Thermocoleostomius sinensis A174: one gene and its partner. The protein of the gene in region 2 interacts with the protein of the main gene of each other region in a pairwise test. Links are inferred from orthologs where the notes say so. Each region holds a gene or a part of one and is shown on either strand. Other genes may lie near its edges.

Region 1 (5,747 bases), 110 kb from region 2 along the record:
AGAATCAGCTTAGCCTGAGCAAACAGAGCGACCTGCTCGGCAAACGATCGGGTTTCTAACTGAATCGGAGTAATGTTATAGGCTTTTAGTTGGTCGATTATCGCTACTTCGTTTAACACTCGTCGGTGGTTGGCGCGGGCGCGGCTAATGTAGATCCGTTCGGGTAATTGAGTGTTGGCAGCAATTGCCTCAGCTAATGGTAAAAATTGTTGCCTTAACCAGTCCATGGCCCACGCTTCTAGCCAACCCAACGGGCCTGCGAAGGAGGGAACTAATAGACAATTAGCTTGGATAAACGGCTGGCGATCGCTTTCCACGATTTTTTCTAAAGGAATGCCCAGCGCGGCCAAGGTGTCTCGTTGAAAGGGTTGGCGGATGCTGTTTAGGAAGAATCGATTGACTTGATCGAGGGGAAAGCCGCTTTGTTGTAACAGCGCCAAACGAGGCAGAATGTCTACTATCCAGTGATAGTAGTTATGCCCTGACAAACCTGTCAGAATAGCCACGGTACCTGAAATCGGAATCGGGCGCGCTTTGGGCAATGGCAATTGCGGGGGTCTAGAGGAGTAGGGACAGCCGGGCAAGTGACCAGGATACGTGCGCGACAAATCGTTAAATAGAGAATCATCCGGTGTTGAAACCGCGATCGTGTGACACACTAGCCAGTCATTTTGCTGTGGCGTAGCCCAACTCTTGCCCTGTGGAATTGTAACGGTGAACAACGGCGAAGCTTGAATAGACGGCAGTCCACGACAGCGATGAATCCCCTGGTCTATCTGAGTTAATTGAAAAGCCTGGAACAAACGCTTGAGGCAAGGCGAACAGTTCAGTCCATGACAGACCGCAGGGATAGGGAATGGAGTGAGGGGATTGAAGTGAACCGGACAATCAATGGGTGATTGTGAAGCAACTGGTGATTGCGGAGCAACGACCCCTCTTGTGTCAGCAGCAGGACAAGTCAAGCACGATCGTATCCAATTTAAGCAGCGGTAGTCGGTGGTGGCGGCATGGGTCGTGAGCCACTCTTGAGTGGACGTATGGAACCCTGTCCAGACTGTTGAGGTGAGGTCGGGTTGGCTGGGATCAATCGCGGCTGAGAGTTGCGATTGTGGCTGAGCTTGTTTCAACGGGCACTTTGCTAAGTTGCGGTTGGGGTCGAGGCGATCGGGCTGAAGCTGTAAAGCTTGCTCGTAGTAGAGTTTGGCTTGCTGCGTTTGACCGTTGCCACCGTACCTAGCAAGTGCAGCGGCTCGATGAACGTAGACGTCTGCTAGATAACTGGCTATGACCGACGAAGCTTGTTGTTGATGGAGGGCTAAAAAAAAGCGCCCGCAGGCAATCTGCGCTTGCAGCAGTTCATCGATAGGCGAATTTCTCTGATCGGAACGATTTCTGGCTTGTTCTGTCCATTGCCAGTAGGCTTGCACATAGGGTAGCTGGGGTTGAATCACAGATCGCAGTAGTGCAAACGCCCGATCGAAATCTCCTAGTGCGAGCCACGAAAAGGCTGCTTCGGCGTAGATGTTCCAATGGGTGGGGTGCTGTTGAATTGCTTGCTGAAGATGCTCAATAGCGGCCGCATGTTGGCCTTGTTGGCGCAAAAGTTGACCTAAGCCGTGATGGGCGACTGCCAAATCTGGTTGCAGAGCAATGGCACGACGGTAGGCGACGATCGCCGCTGAAATTGTTTTTCGATCGGTGCCTTGTTGGCTCAGGCTTTGCCCCAAATTACTATAGAGAATGGCCGAATCTGGCTGTAGGGCGATCGCCTGCTGATACACCTGAATCGCAGCGTCAACCTCACCTTGTCTTGCCAATATACAGCCCAGATTGTTATAAGCCTGGACGGCGTTGGGTTCTAGCGCGATTGCCTGTTGATAGTTGGCAATGGCTCCGGCGAAATCCCCCTGTTTCTCTAACACGTACCCCAAATTGTAGTGTAATTCGTACAGAGAGAAGGGCGGCATAGGGTTAAGAAATAAAGGGAGTGTTGCTTGGCGGTTGGTTGAACAAGATCATGTGGCTCAAAGCTGGCTCAAACTACCCTCACCCACAGGAGCGTGAAGCTGACACTGGCTCTGCTTCCACAGGAGCAGGGGTTGAGGGATGAGGGGGTAAAAGTTGCAACGTGTCAAATATCCTCTTAGACAGGTTGGCGCGATCGAGTGATTTCAACGGCTACACGACCAGCGAAATCTGGAATTGGCGGGGTAAGTTTGGTGAGACGAACCCGCACTTGGGCAACCTTGGCAACTTGATCAGACGCTAACACCCGCTGCGCAATTTCTGCTGCCAGGGTTTCGATTAATTGACAGCGAATGGTGCGAATCAGCGTTTGCACCGCTTGAACGATCGCTACATAGTCATAGGTATCGTCTAGGCGATCGCTAGCGCCAGCTGGAGCCAAATCGAGCCATAGGGTGAGATCAACCTCAAACCATTGCCCCAAGGTTTGTTCTTCTGGCAATGCCCCCACATAACCATAGGCGCGAATGCCTGTGAGATTTAAAGTATCCATAAGTGACGCTGGATTTAATCCGTAAGATTGCGGTGGGTGAAGGCCTTGGCGTTGGCTCCGGTATACGTTGCGGCGATATGACCGTTGCCTACCAGTTGGTACTTATACGTGACCAACCCCTCTAATCCAACCGGTCCACGTGGCGGCATTTTTTGCGTACTAATACCTACTTCGGCTCCAAAGCCATAGCGGAAGCCATCCGCAAAGCGAGTTGAGCAGTTGTGGAAGACCCCAGCCGCGTCTACTCGGGCTGTAAAGTGACTGGCAGCCTCTGCATCTTCCGTCACAATCGCCTCTGTATGGCGAGATCCATAAGTATTGATGTGATCGATCGCCGCTTCCAGAGACTCCACGAGCTTAATTGACAGAATGAGATCGCTATATTCAGTAGCCCAGTCGCTTTCGGTCGCTGGGGTGAGTTCAGAGAAAGCGTCTCCTATTAGTTGACGGGTGGGTTCGTCGGCTCTTACTTCCACCTGTTTAGATTGGAGGGCTGGAATAATTTGTTGCAGGAATGCTGGAGCAATCTGCTTATGAACCAATAGCGTTTCGATCGTATTGCATGCAGAGGGGTATTGCGTTTTGGCATCTACCGTAATCTGCACAGCTTTTGGCACATCAGCCGCCTGATCTACATATAAGTGACAAATCCCATCGGCGTGTCCCAACACCGGAATCCGCGTATTTTCCTGCACAAACCGTACAAAAGCATTGGAACCCCTAGGAATAATCAAATCTACATATTGGTCAAGGTGCAGCAATGCCAATGTTTCCTCTCGAGTAGTGAGCAGGCGCACCAACGCAGGATCGAGACCCACTTGAGTTAAGCCCCTATGAATCGCCTCAACCAACGCTTCGCACGATCGAACGGCTTCTTTGCCACCCTTCAACATCACAGCATTTCCCGATTTAATGGCCAATGCTGCAATTTGCATCACCGCATCCGGTCGCGCTTCAAAGATGACACCCAAAACTCCCAACGGGCAGGTTATGCGCTGTAACACTAACCCGTCATCTAGCTCTCGGTGAATTTGCCGTACACCTACCGGATCGGGCAATCGTCCCACATTGCGCACCCCAGCGATCGCCGCCATCAACTTCTCAGCATCCAGTTTCAGCCGACCATAGAGCGATTTAGCCAATCCCTCTGCAAGCGCCGCCTCACAATCGGACTGATTGGCTGCCACAATCTCAGCCGACGCCGCTTCTAAAGCTGCGGCTATTGCTTCGATCGCTTGATTTCGGGTTTCAGTCGATGCGATCGCCAACTGACGTGCGGCCTCACGGGTTTCACGAGCCAACGTAGCAAGAGACGGAGTCAGAGTTTGAGAAGTCATTGGTGGTTGGGAAGTGGGGATTGGGGGTTGGGGAACTAGGAAGTAGGATTGGGGACCGGGAATCGGGGGGGGGTAGAAATACCTCTGCTATTCTCGATTACCCATCACCCATTACCCATACCCCTGTGTTGAGAGTATAGATCTCCATCCTAAAATTTTGCAGATACAAAATCCTTGAACTTTTATAGCTACAGATTCATGTCCATACCGTTGCAATTGAAGTGTTCTCTATGCTTCTTGCAACATAGTCCCAAAATATAGCGATAAAGTAGATCAGCAGGCTTTCCCTATTTGGCATGAGCGATTCCTTCGAGGGTAATCAGGCAGATCCCAAGCATTCCCAATCAACCAATTCTCCTACGTCTGATTCTCTTACCTCTGGCACGAATCATTCGGTGAATGAGCCAACTCCATCTGAGACATCTGACTTGGCAGAGGAACTGGCGGCCGTTGAAGCCAGCTTAAGCTTGCCAACATCCTCCCATGCCTCCCATGATGCGCCGCATTCTACAACGCCAATTTCAACCCCAACGCCGCCACTGGTAATGGTGGAAACGGCCTTTTTGGCTAGCACGGCCAGTTTGCTGTGGCTGGTGAGCTATTATCTCAGCGTTGGCCCGTGGATGCGGATTCTATTTCCCGTACCGATCGCCCTGGTATATCTTCGCTGGGGTCTGCGGGCGTCCTGGATGTCGGCACTGGTGTCTGGGTTGTTGTTGGCGGTGTTGATGGGTCCCTATCTTAGCCTGTTGTTTTGTGTACCCTATGCGCTGTTGGGTGTGCAGCTTGGAGCCATGTGGAAACGTCACTCGCCTTGGCTACCATCGATCGGCATTGGGACTCTGATTGCCACGTTTGGATTTTTCTTCCGCATGTGGCTGTTGTCAGTATTTTTGGGCGAAGATTTGTGGGCATATCTCACCAACCGCATTGCAGATTTTATTCAGTGGGCCCTCAGCAAACTAGTTGACTGGGGATGGTTAGACATTGGTGTATTAGGACAAACTAACCTAACGGTAATCCAAGTGATGACCGTTGGCGCAATTCTATTAAGTGATGTCATCTACTTGTTCACCGTCCATCTTGCCGCGTGGTTACTACTAGAGCGGTTAGGCAATCCCATTCCGGAACCGCCACAGTGGGTGCAAACATTGCTAGAAGAGGAATAACAAGGATGCAGGATGAGCGGGAATGATTCGATCGTATAGCCAAATTGAGCAAGCGCAGGCCTGGCTAGAACGGTATCAGTCTCGTCCACCTGTGTTTGCCTGTGTATTGGGCTTCACAGCCACCGGATTGATCCCCGGTATTTCTGCGGCCGGGGCAACCCCACTCGATCGCCAATACACAGCCATTGCCGATGCCGAATTTCTTGTTTACGGGCCACAGTCACAGCCACAACATCCACTGCCGCCGCTGAGTGCGGGAGTCTCGCCTGTTTTCATTACGCGATCGGTGGTGGCTACTCAACACATTCCAGTGACTTTATTTAACGCCGGATTGCTCCATGCGCCTACAGTTCCCTGTACTGATTTAGCAGGACAGCCAGCACACTGCCTCAGCCAAGGCAACGCAATGACATTGAGTATCGTGAAACACTTGTTCCAGCAGGGGTTGTATTGGGGAGATAAGCTAGCCGATCGCGGCAGTTATGTGATTTTGTCGGAATGTGTCGTGGGCGGCACAACGACAGCATTGGCGGTGCTAACAGGGTTGGGTTGGGCCGCGGCCGGCAAAGTGAACAGCAGTCATCCCACTTGCAATCATTTACAGAAATGGCAATTAGTGCAAGCAGGGCTACGATCGGCTAATTGGCTTGATCCCAAAACCTGTCAATTTGATCCCTTACGCCTAGTGGCTGCCGTTGGTGATCCGATGCAAATCACGGTTGC
Region 2 (5,914 bases):
TATGGTCTGGAACCCCGCTGCCCCGCACCCCAGATCAAGGATTACGGTATACCCCTGAGCCAGTGGTGCCATTTTTGGGGCTAAATATTGGCGCACGTGGCGTTCTGAGTGCTTACAGTAATGGAGAGACTCAATCGGTTTTTACCGGATCAATTGGAATTTCAGGGCAATTTGGTCAGTTCTCGCGCCCCTTTTTGGATTACACCGGGTTCAGCCTTGCCTATTCCTATAATGCAGTAGGCGGAGAAACTCCGTTTGATTTCGATCGGGTCAATGACATCCAAGTTTTGTCTTTGGGATTAACCCAACAAATTTATGGCCCTTTCCGGTTAGGTATACGCTCGACCTTGTATCTAGAGAGCCAAACCGATCGAGAAAATGATGCTGACACCACCTTTACCCTGGAGTACAGCCGCCGAACCTACTCAATCTCAGTGAGTTACAGTCCGCAACGACAATCTGGAGCGATCGGTTTCCGCATCAATGACTTCAACTGGGTGGGCGATCCAGGCCCGTTTTCCACTGGCTTAGGGGCCGCCAGTGAACTAGATGGGCGGCGCATCCCTGGTGACTAGTCAGCTAACTCATTGTGGCTTACCGTTGTGGCTGCTTGGGCAATAAGTCCGGACACTTTTATCCCACCGCCTAAACCAGATCATCAAGTCCATCGTTTTGAGACGCTATCCCATTGCTGCTATGCTTGTAACCCAATTTCCCAAAAGAAGCCGGAGGCAGCAAGTTGCGGTCTTCAAACGACTGCATGAAGGAGTTATCTTCCGTATCCGATTGAGTCGATAAGACATTACAACAATCTAAGCGCTCAATCAGTTTCTTCATGCCGCCCATCCAGCACCACCAACCTGTCAGCGGAAATACTGGCAGATGACCGTAAGGAGCACTGTTCAACGAGTAGCCAGACTCTGCTGGTTTAGCGGCAAAAATATTTCTTTCATAATCAACCCAAGAATTGTTGCTGCGCCAACCTACAAATTGCCCAAACTGTTCGACATCGCCTTCTACAACCCGCCAAATTTGAGATTGTACGCTAAAGCCAAACCGTCCGGCACTGTGAGTCATCCAAAATTCATCGATCGTTTGCAAGTCGCGGCACGGGCAAAAGCTAATATCTCGACGAGTCAAGTGCCAACCTTGCTCTTTCCATCCTCGCACTAACACTTCAAATAGCTGCGATCGATTAACGTAACCTGTTGGTTCCAGGTCAGTCTTGTTGGGAAAGGGAGCAAGCTCCAGAATGCGGTGGAGGACATGTTTATCCTTTTCTGCCAATCGACGAGAGATACCAATCGCCTCTGCTAATTCAAAGCGATCGGAGATTGTAAGCCATTTAAACAGTGCATTGACTTCGGCATGGGTAAACCGTCCCGTTGACGGTAATTCAAGCATTGAAGACTTTTTGAGCGGCGCTCGTTGCCTCTCCTCGAAGACGAGGCGCTCCGATACAGCTAATGTCTCCAATAACTTTAGCCGTGCGGACGTATCAGAAAGTTGGAACAGCGTGGCGATGCCATTTCCACTGAGATATCCCGATGCCACCATTGATTCAATGCGCCCAGAAGCCTCCAGCAGTTTCAGCAACGTTTCGTAGTTGGCTGTCTTCCAGTCCTTCGCCCTTAACAAAGCCCACAGTGTACTGTAATCAACATTGCGCTCCGAGAAGCCATTCATGCCACTGCTCCCAATACCCACAAATTTGTGACTGAGCCTCAAAGGGATCTGAAGCCCTGCTTCATGAATACACCCAATTCAAGAATCAGTCAGGACAGTATATCAAGTGGGGTAAAGGATGACGGACAAATTTATGACTTAGGACAATCTCAGGTGGCTGAAGCCCGAAGCAGATAAACTGGGCGCACAAAGCTGTCCTAATCATCTTTCGGGACTACTTTAAAATGATTTTGTCGATCGTTTCTGATGAATGAGAGAGGTTGCTGTGTCTTTTGCCAAGTATATTGAGCAGACTGATCCGCCCCGTCCTGCGAGAGAAACGCTACCTACTATGTATGATTTACCTAGCGAGAACCCAGAGGAACCGGGCTTGCCTGACGAATTTCATGATTTTCAACCTGAGCTACTGCGAATTACGTTTCAGCCTCCAACTCATCTGCCGGAACAGGTATTTAGTGCCAGCGACATGAATCTTTATTATGATGTCCGTTATCCTAACCGCTACAAGCGATCGGACTGGTTTGGTGTGGTAGGTGTCGAGGCTCTATGAAGGTCGAGATTTACGTCTTAGTTACGTCATTTGGCAAGAGGGAATCAGCCCGTTTGTGGTGGTTGAATTACTTTCACCCGGTACAGAAGATGAGGATTTAGGACGAACTGAGCGAGAAGTTAACCAACCACCTACAAAATGGCAGGTTTATGAGCAGTTTTTGCGAATTCCTTACTATGTCATCTTCAGCCGGTATACTGAGCGTCTACAAGTTTCTACCTTGCAAGCAGAACATTATCAAGAACTTAATTTGAATGAGCCTAAAGTTTGGATGCCGGAGCTTGGCTTAGGCTTAGGGCTGTGGCAAGGAGACTATGCCGGGATTCATCGACTCTGGTTGCACTGGTACGATGCGAAAGGAAAGTGGATTTCAACGGAGGCAGAACAAGAACGCCAGCGAGCAGAACGGTTGGCAGAACGCTTAAGAGAATTAGGTATTAACCCAGATGACGATACTTGATTCTGATAATTTTTTGGTTCAGTCCAAATATTTTGCGAACGGCGGGTGCAAACTAGTTCCGTTGGGCATATCCGAATCCTGCGGGTCTGCACATGTAGCCTGTTTCCAGCTTGCTTGCCAACGGTCGTACCAAGCGGTGTCAGAGAGGACGATCGCCAATATCAGACTCATTGTGATTTTTTAGGAATTTTGTCAATTAGCAAGCTAGAGAACGAGGATTGCCACATTAAATTCCTGTTGCTTGCCTCCGCAGGCACATATAAGGGTAGCAGAACGCCCCAGTTCTGCTACGGATCTATACATCTTGTAGGACGAACGATCGAGCTTCTTTCGGTTTGACGTATACCTGCTGATTGGGTTCTAAATCAAGCTGCTTAAACGCTTCACGCGACAGATGGACCGTAAACGTTTGGCCGTCCTCGATCGTCAGTTCAGCTTGAATTTCCCAACCCAAGTGAATCACACGATTAACCACAGCCGGAACGCTATTTTCGCTAGGAGTGACTTCAACTAAGATATCATGAGGCCGCAGAAACACATGATCTCCACTAGCTTGATACCCGGCTTGACGAAAAATCGACGCATGGCTAGGCAATACGTTGACCGGGCCAATGAAACTCATGACAAACGGTGAAGCCGGATGGTCGTATAACTCCGCCGCACTACCCACTTGTTCCACCCGTCCGTGATTCATTACTACCAATTCATCCGAGACTTCCATTGCCTCTTCTTGATCGTGGGTGACAAATACTGTTGTCACATGCACCGTGTCATGCAATCGCCGTAGCCAACTGCGTAAATCTTTGCGCACCTTGGCATCTAACGCCCCAAACGGCTCATCTAAGAGCAACACTTGTGGTTCTAGCGCTAACGCTCTAGCCAACGCCACCCGTTGTCGTTGTCCTCCCGATAGCTGCGAAGGATAGCGATCGCCCAGCCCTTTCAGTTGCACCAACTCAATCAATTCTTCGACCCGATTGGCAATTCTGGCTTTGGGAGTTTTGTGAATCTCCAGTCCAAAGGCGATGTTTTTACGCACCGTCAGGTGCTTGAACAGAGCATAGTGCTGAAACACAAAGCCAATGCGGCGGTCTTGGACGCTTTGATGAGTGGCGTCGCGTCCGGTTAGGTAGATTCTGCCGCTGTCGGGTTGCTCTAACCCGGCAATCAACCGCAACAAAGTAGACTTTCCTGAGCCAGACGGGCCCAACAGCGCTACCAGTGATCCGGTCTTCACCTCAATGCTGACCTGATCCACCGCCTTAAAATCCCCAAATCCCTTCGACACGTTATCAACTAGAATTCCCATGCTGTCAATGCTCCACGTATTAGGTTGCTGCCGATCATGACTTAATCAACGATAAGTCGATCAAGTTATAGTACTTTTATTGCAACTTCGAGTATTATAGTTGCAATCATCGGTAAGTCGATCAATTTTTTGTAATTTTGATAATCTGACGACTCCGCTGGTTTTGGGTAAATTCACGGCAGAGTTTTCAAACTGTGAGGCAACGGTAAATGCGTAAAATGCGTAGATTCAGGTTTCGTTTGCGATCGGTCAAAGGATTTTTCTCATTATTTCTGGTTGGCTTAGGATTGTGCTTTGCTTTGGCAGGCTGCAACACCGCTCCTGCGGATACTGCCTCATCGGGTGATGCCGCTAGCCCAGCTCAAGGAGAAACGGTCAACCTGACGCTAGTTTCGTATGCTGTTACCCAAGCGGCCTACGAGCAAATCATTCCTAAGTTCGCTCAGAAGTGGCAAGCAGACCATAACCAAGAGGTTGTGTTTGACCAAAGCTATGGAGGGTCCGGTTCGCAAACGCGGGCAGTCATTGACGGGCTGGAAGCTGATGTGGTGGCGCTGGCGCTGGCGCTGGATACCAAGAAGATTGAAGATGCCGGACTGATTGAAACTGGATGGGAGAAGGAATTGCCCAACGACAGTATTGTCCATAAGTCGGTGGCGGTGCTGGTGACGCGCGAAGGCAACCCCAAGGGCATTCAGGGCTGGCAAGATCTGGCTCAAGATGATGTACAGGTAGTGACCGCCAATCCAAAAACCTCTGGCGGGGCACGCTGGAACTTTATGGCGCTGTGGGGATCGGTGACTGAAAATGGAGGGGATGATGTCCAAGCTGAGGCATTTACCACGCAGGTGTTTGAGAATGTGCCAGTCCTACCCAAAGATGCGCGAGAAGCGACTGATGTGTTCTTTAAGCAAGGCCAGGGCGATGTGTTGATTAACTATGAGAATGAAGCAATTTTAGCCAAACAGAAGGGGGAAGGATTGCCCTTTATGGTGCCCACTGATGTGAATATTTCGATCGACAATCCAGTCGCCGTTGTTGATGCCAATGTTGATAAGCACGGCACTCGGGAAGTGGCAGAAGCGTTTGTAGCGTTTCTGTTTACTCCCGAAGCCCAAGAAGAATTTGCCAAGGTGGGATTCCGTCCGGTGGATGAGACGATCGCCCAGCAGTTTGCCGACCAGTACCCCAAAGTAAACAAGCTGTTCACGGTACAAGACATGGGCGGTTGGGACGAGGTGCAAACGCGGTTTTTCGACGATGGAGCGAAGTTTGATGAGATTTTGGCTAAGGTAGGAGCCGCCTAGCGTTTGTGTAGAAATACAGATCATTCAGGTTCGTTTCAGATTCTCCTGAATTTAGAGTGATAGGACAGACAACGTGTTTCAAGTTTCCAAGAAGATTATCTTTTTAATCACCTAGTTTAGAAGAATCTGATTCTAAAACAGTCCGAATTAGTTTCGCACTAACGATTTCACACTTATCTGCAATTACTTTTAACGTTTAAGGTGAGAGATGGTAACACCCCTGACGACTCGAACAGGAGTTGCACCCAAAAAACAATCGCGCCGCTTTTCTCGTCCTTCGATTCCCTGGAGTATCACGCTTGGATATCTGTTTGTGATGCTATTGGTTCCCACGATCGCTCTGTTTCTGAAAGCTTTTACGCTTAGTTGGCCCGATATTTGGCGAATTGCCACTAGTCCAACCGCGTTGTCTGCCTATGATGTCACGTTCACTACAGCATTAGCTGCTGCAATCGTGGATGGATTCGCAGGACTAATCATCGCCTGGGTCTTAGTGCGCTACACGTTTCCCCTCAAGCGCCTTGTCGATGCGGCGATCGATCTACCGTTTGCGTTACCCACTGCCGTGGCTGGTCTAACGTTGGCCACTGTCTACAGCGAAA

The links. The genes of interacting proteins can lie anywhere in the genome.
Region 1: the proteins of OXH18_RS05870 (region 2) and OXH18_RS06360 interact in binary tests that used the Escherichia coli proteins (3 or more experiments, as listed by UniProt). The link is inferred for Thermocoleostomius sinensis A174 from one-to-one orthologs.

The regions. Positions count from the first base shown.
Region 1 is NZ_CP113797.1:1,461,354-1,467,100, forward strand. The notes cover bases 1,695-4,512. They hold OXH18_RS06360 (glutamate-5-semialdehyde dehydrogenase), read right to left. Parts: upstream 3,856-4,512; coding sequence 2,533-3,855; downstream 1,695-2,532. Other genes in these bases: OXH18_RS06350 (tetratricopeptide repeat protein), read right to left, coding at 1,695-1,967; folB (dihydroneopterin aldolase), read right to left, coding at 2,144-2,518; OXH18_RS06365 (DUF2232 domain-containing protein), read left to right, coding at 4,152-4,512. Outside these bases: more of OXH18_RS06350, read right to left, coding at 1-1,694; more of OXH18_RS06365, read left to right, coding at 4,513-5,024; nicotinate mononucleotide-dependent phosphoribosyltransferase CobT, read left to right, coding at 5,047-5,747. UniProt on the Escherichia coli protein: Catalyzes the NADPH-dependent reduction of L-glutamate 5-phosphate into L-glutamate 5-semialdehyde and phosphate. The product spontaneously undergoes cyclization to form 1-pyrroline-5-carboxylate.
Region 2 is NZ_CP113797.1:1,350,570-1,356,483, reverse strand. What follows is about bases 1,999-4,983. They hold OXH18_RS05870 (sulfate/molybdate ABC transporter ATP-binding protein), read right to left. Parts: upstream 4,006-4,983; coding sequence 2,992-4,005; downstream 1,999-2,991. Other genes in these bases: OXH18_RS05865 (sulfate ABC transporter substrate-binding protein), read left to right, coding at 4,224-4,983; OXH18_RS05875 (hypothetical protein), read right to left, coding at 2,715-2,867. In the rest of the region: OXH18_RS05890 (DUF3769 domain-containing protein), read left to right, coding at 1-575; OXH18_RS05885 (GUN4 domain-containing protein), read right to left, coding at 646-1,686; more of OXH18_RS05865, read left to right, coding at 4,984-5,312; sulfate ABC transporter permease subunit CysT, read left to right, coding at 5,521-5,914. UniProt on the Escherichia coli protein: Part of the ABC transporter complex CysAWTP involved in sulfate/thiosulfate import. Responsible for energy coupling to the transport system.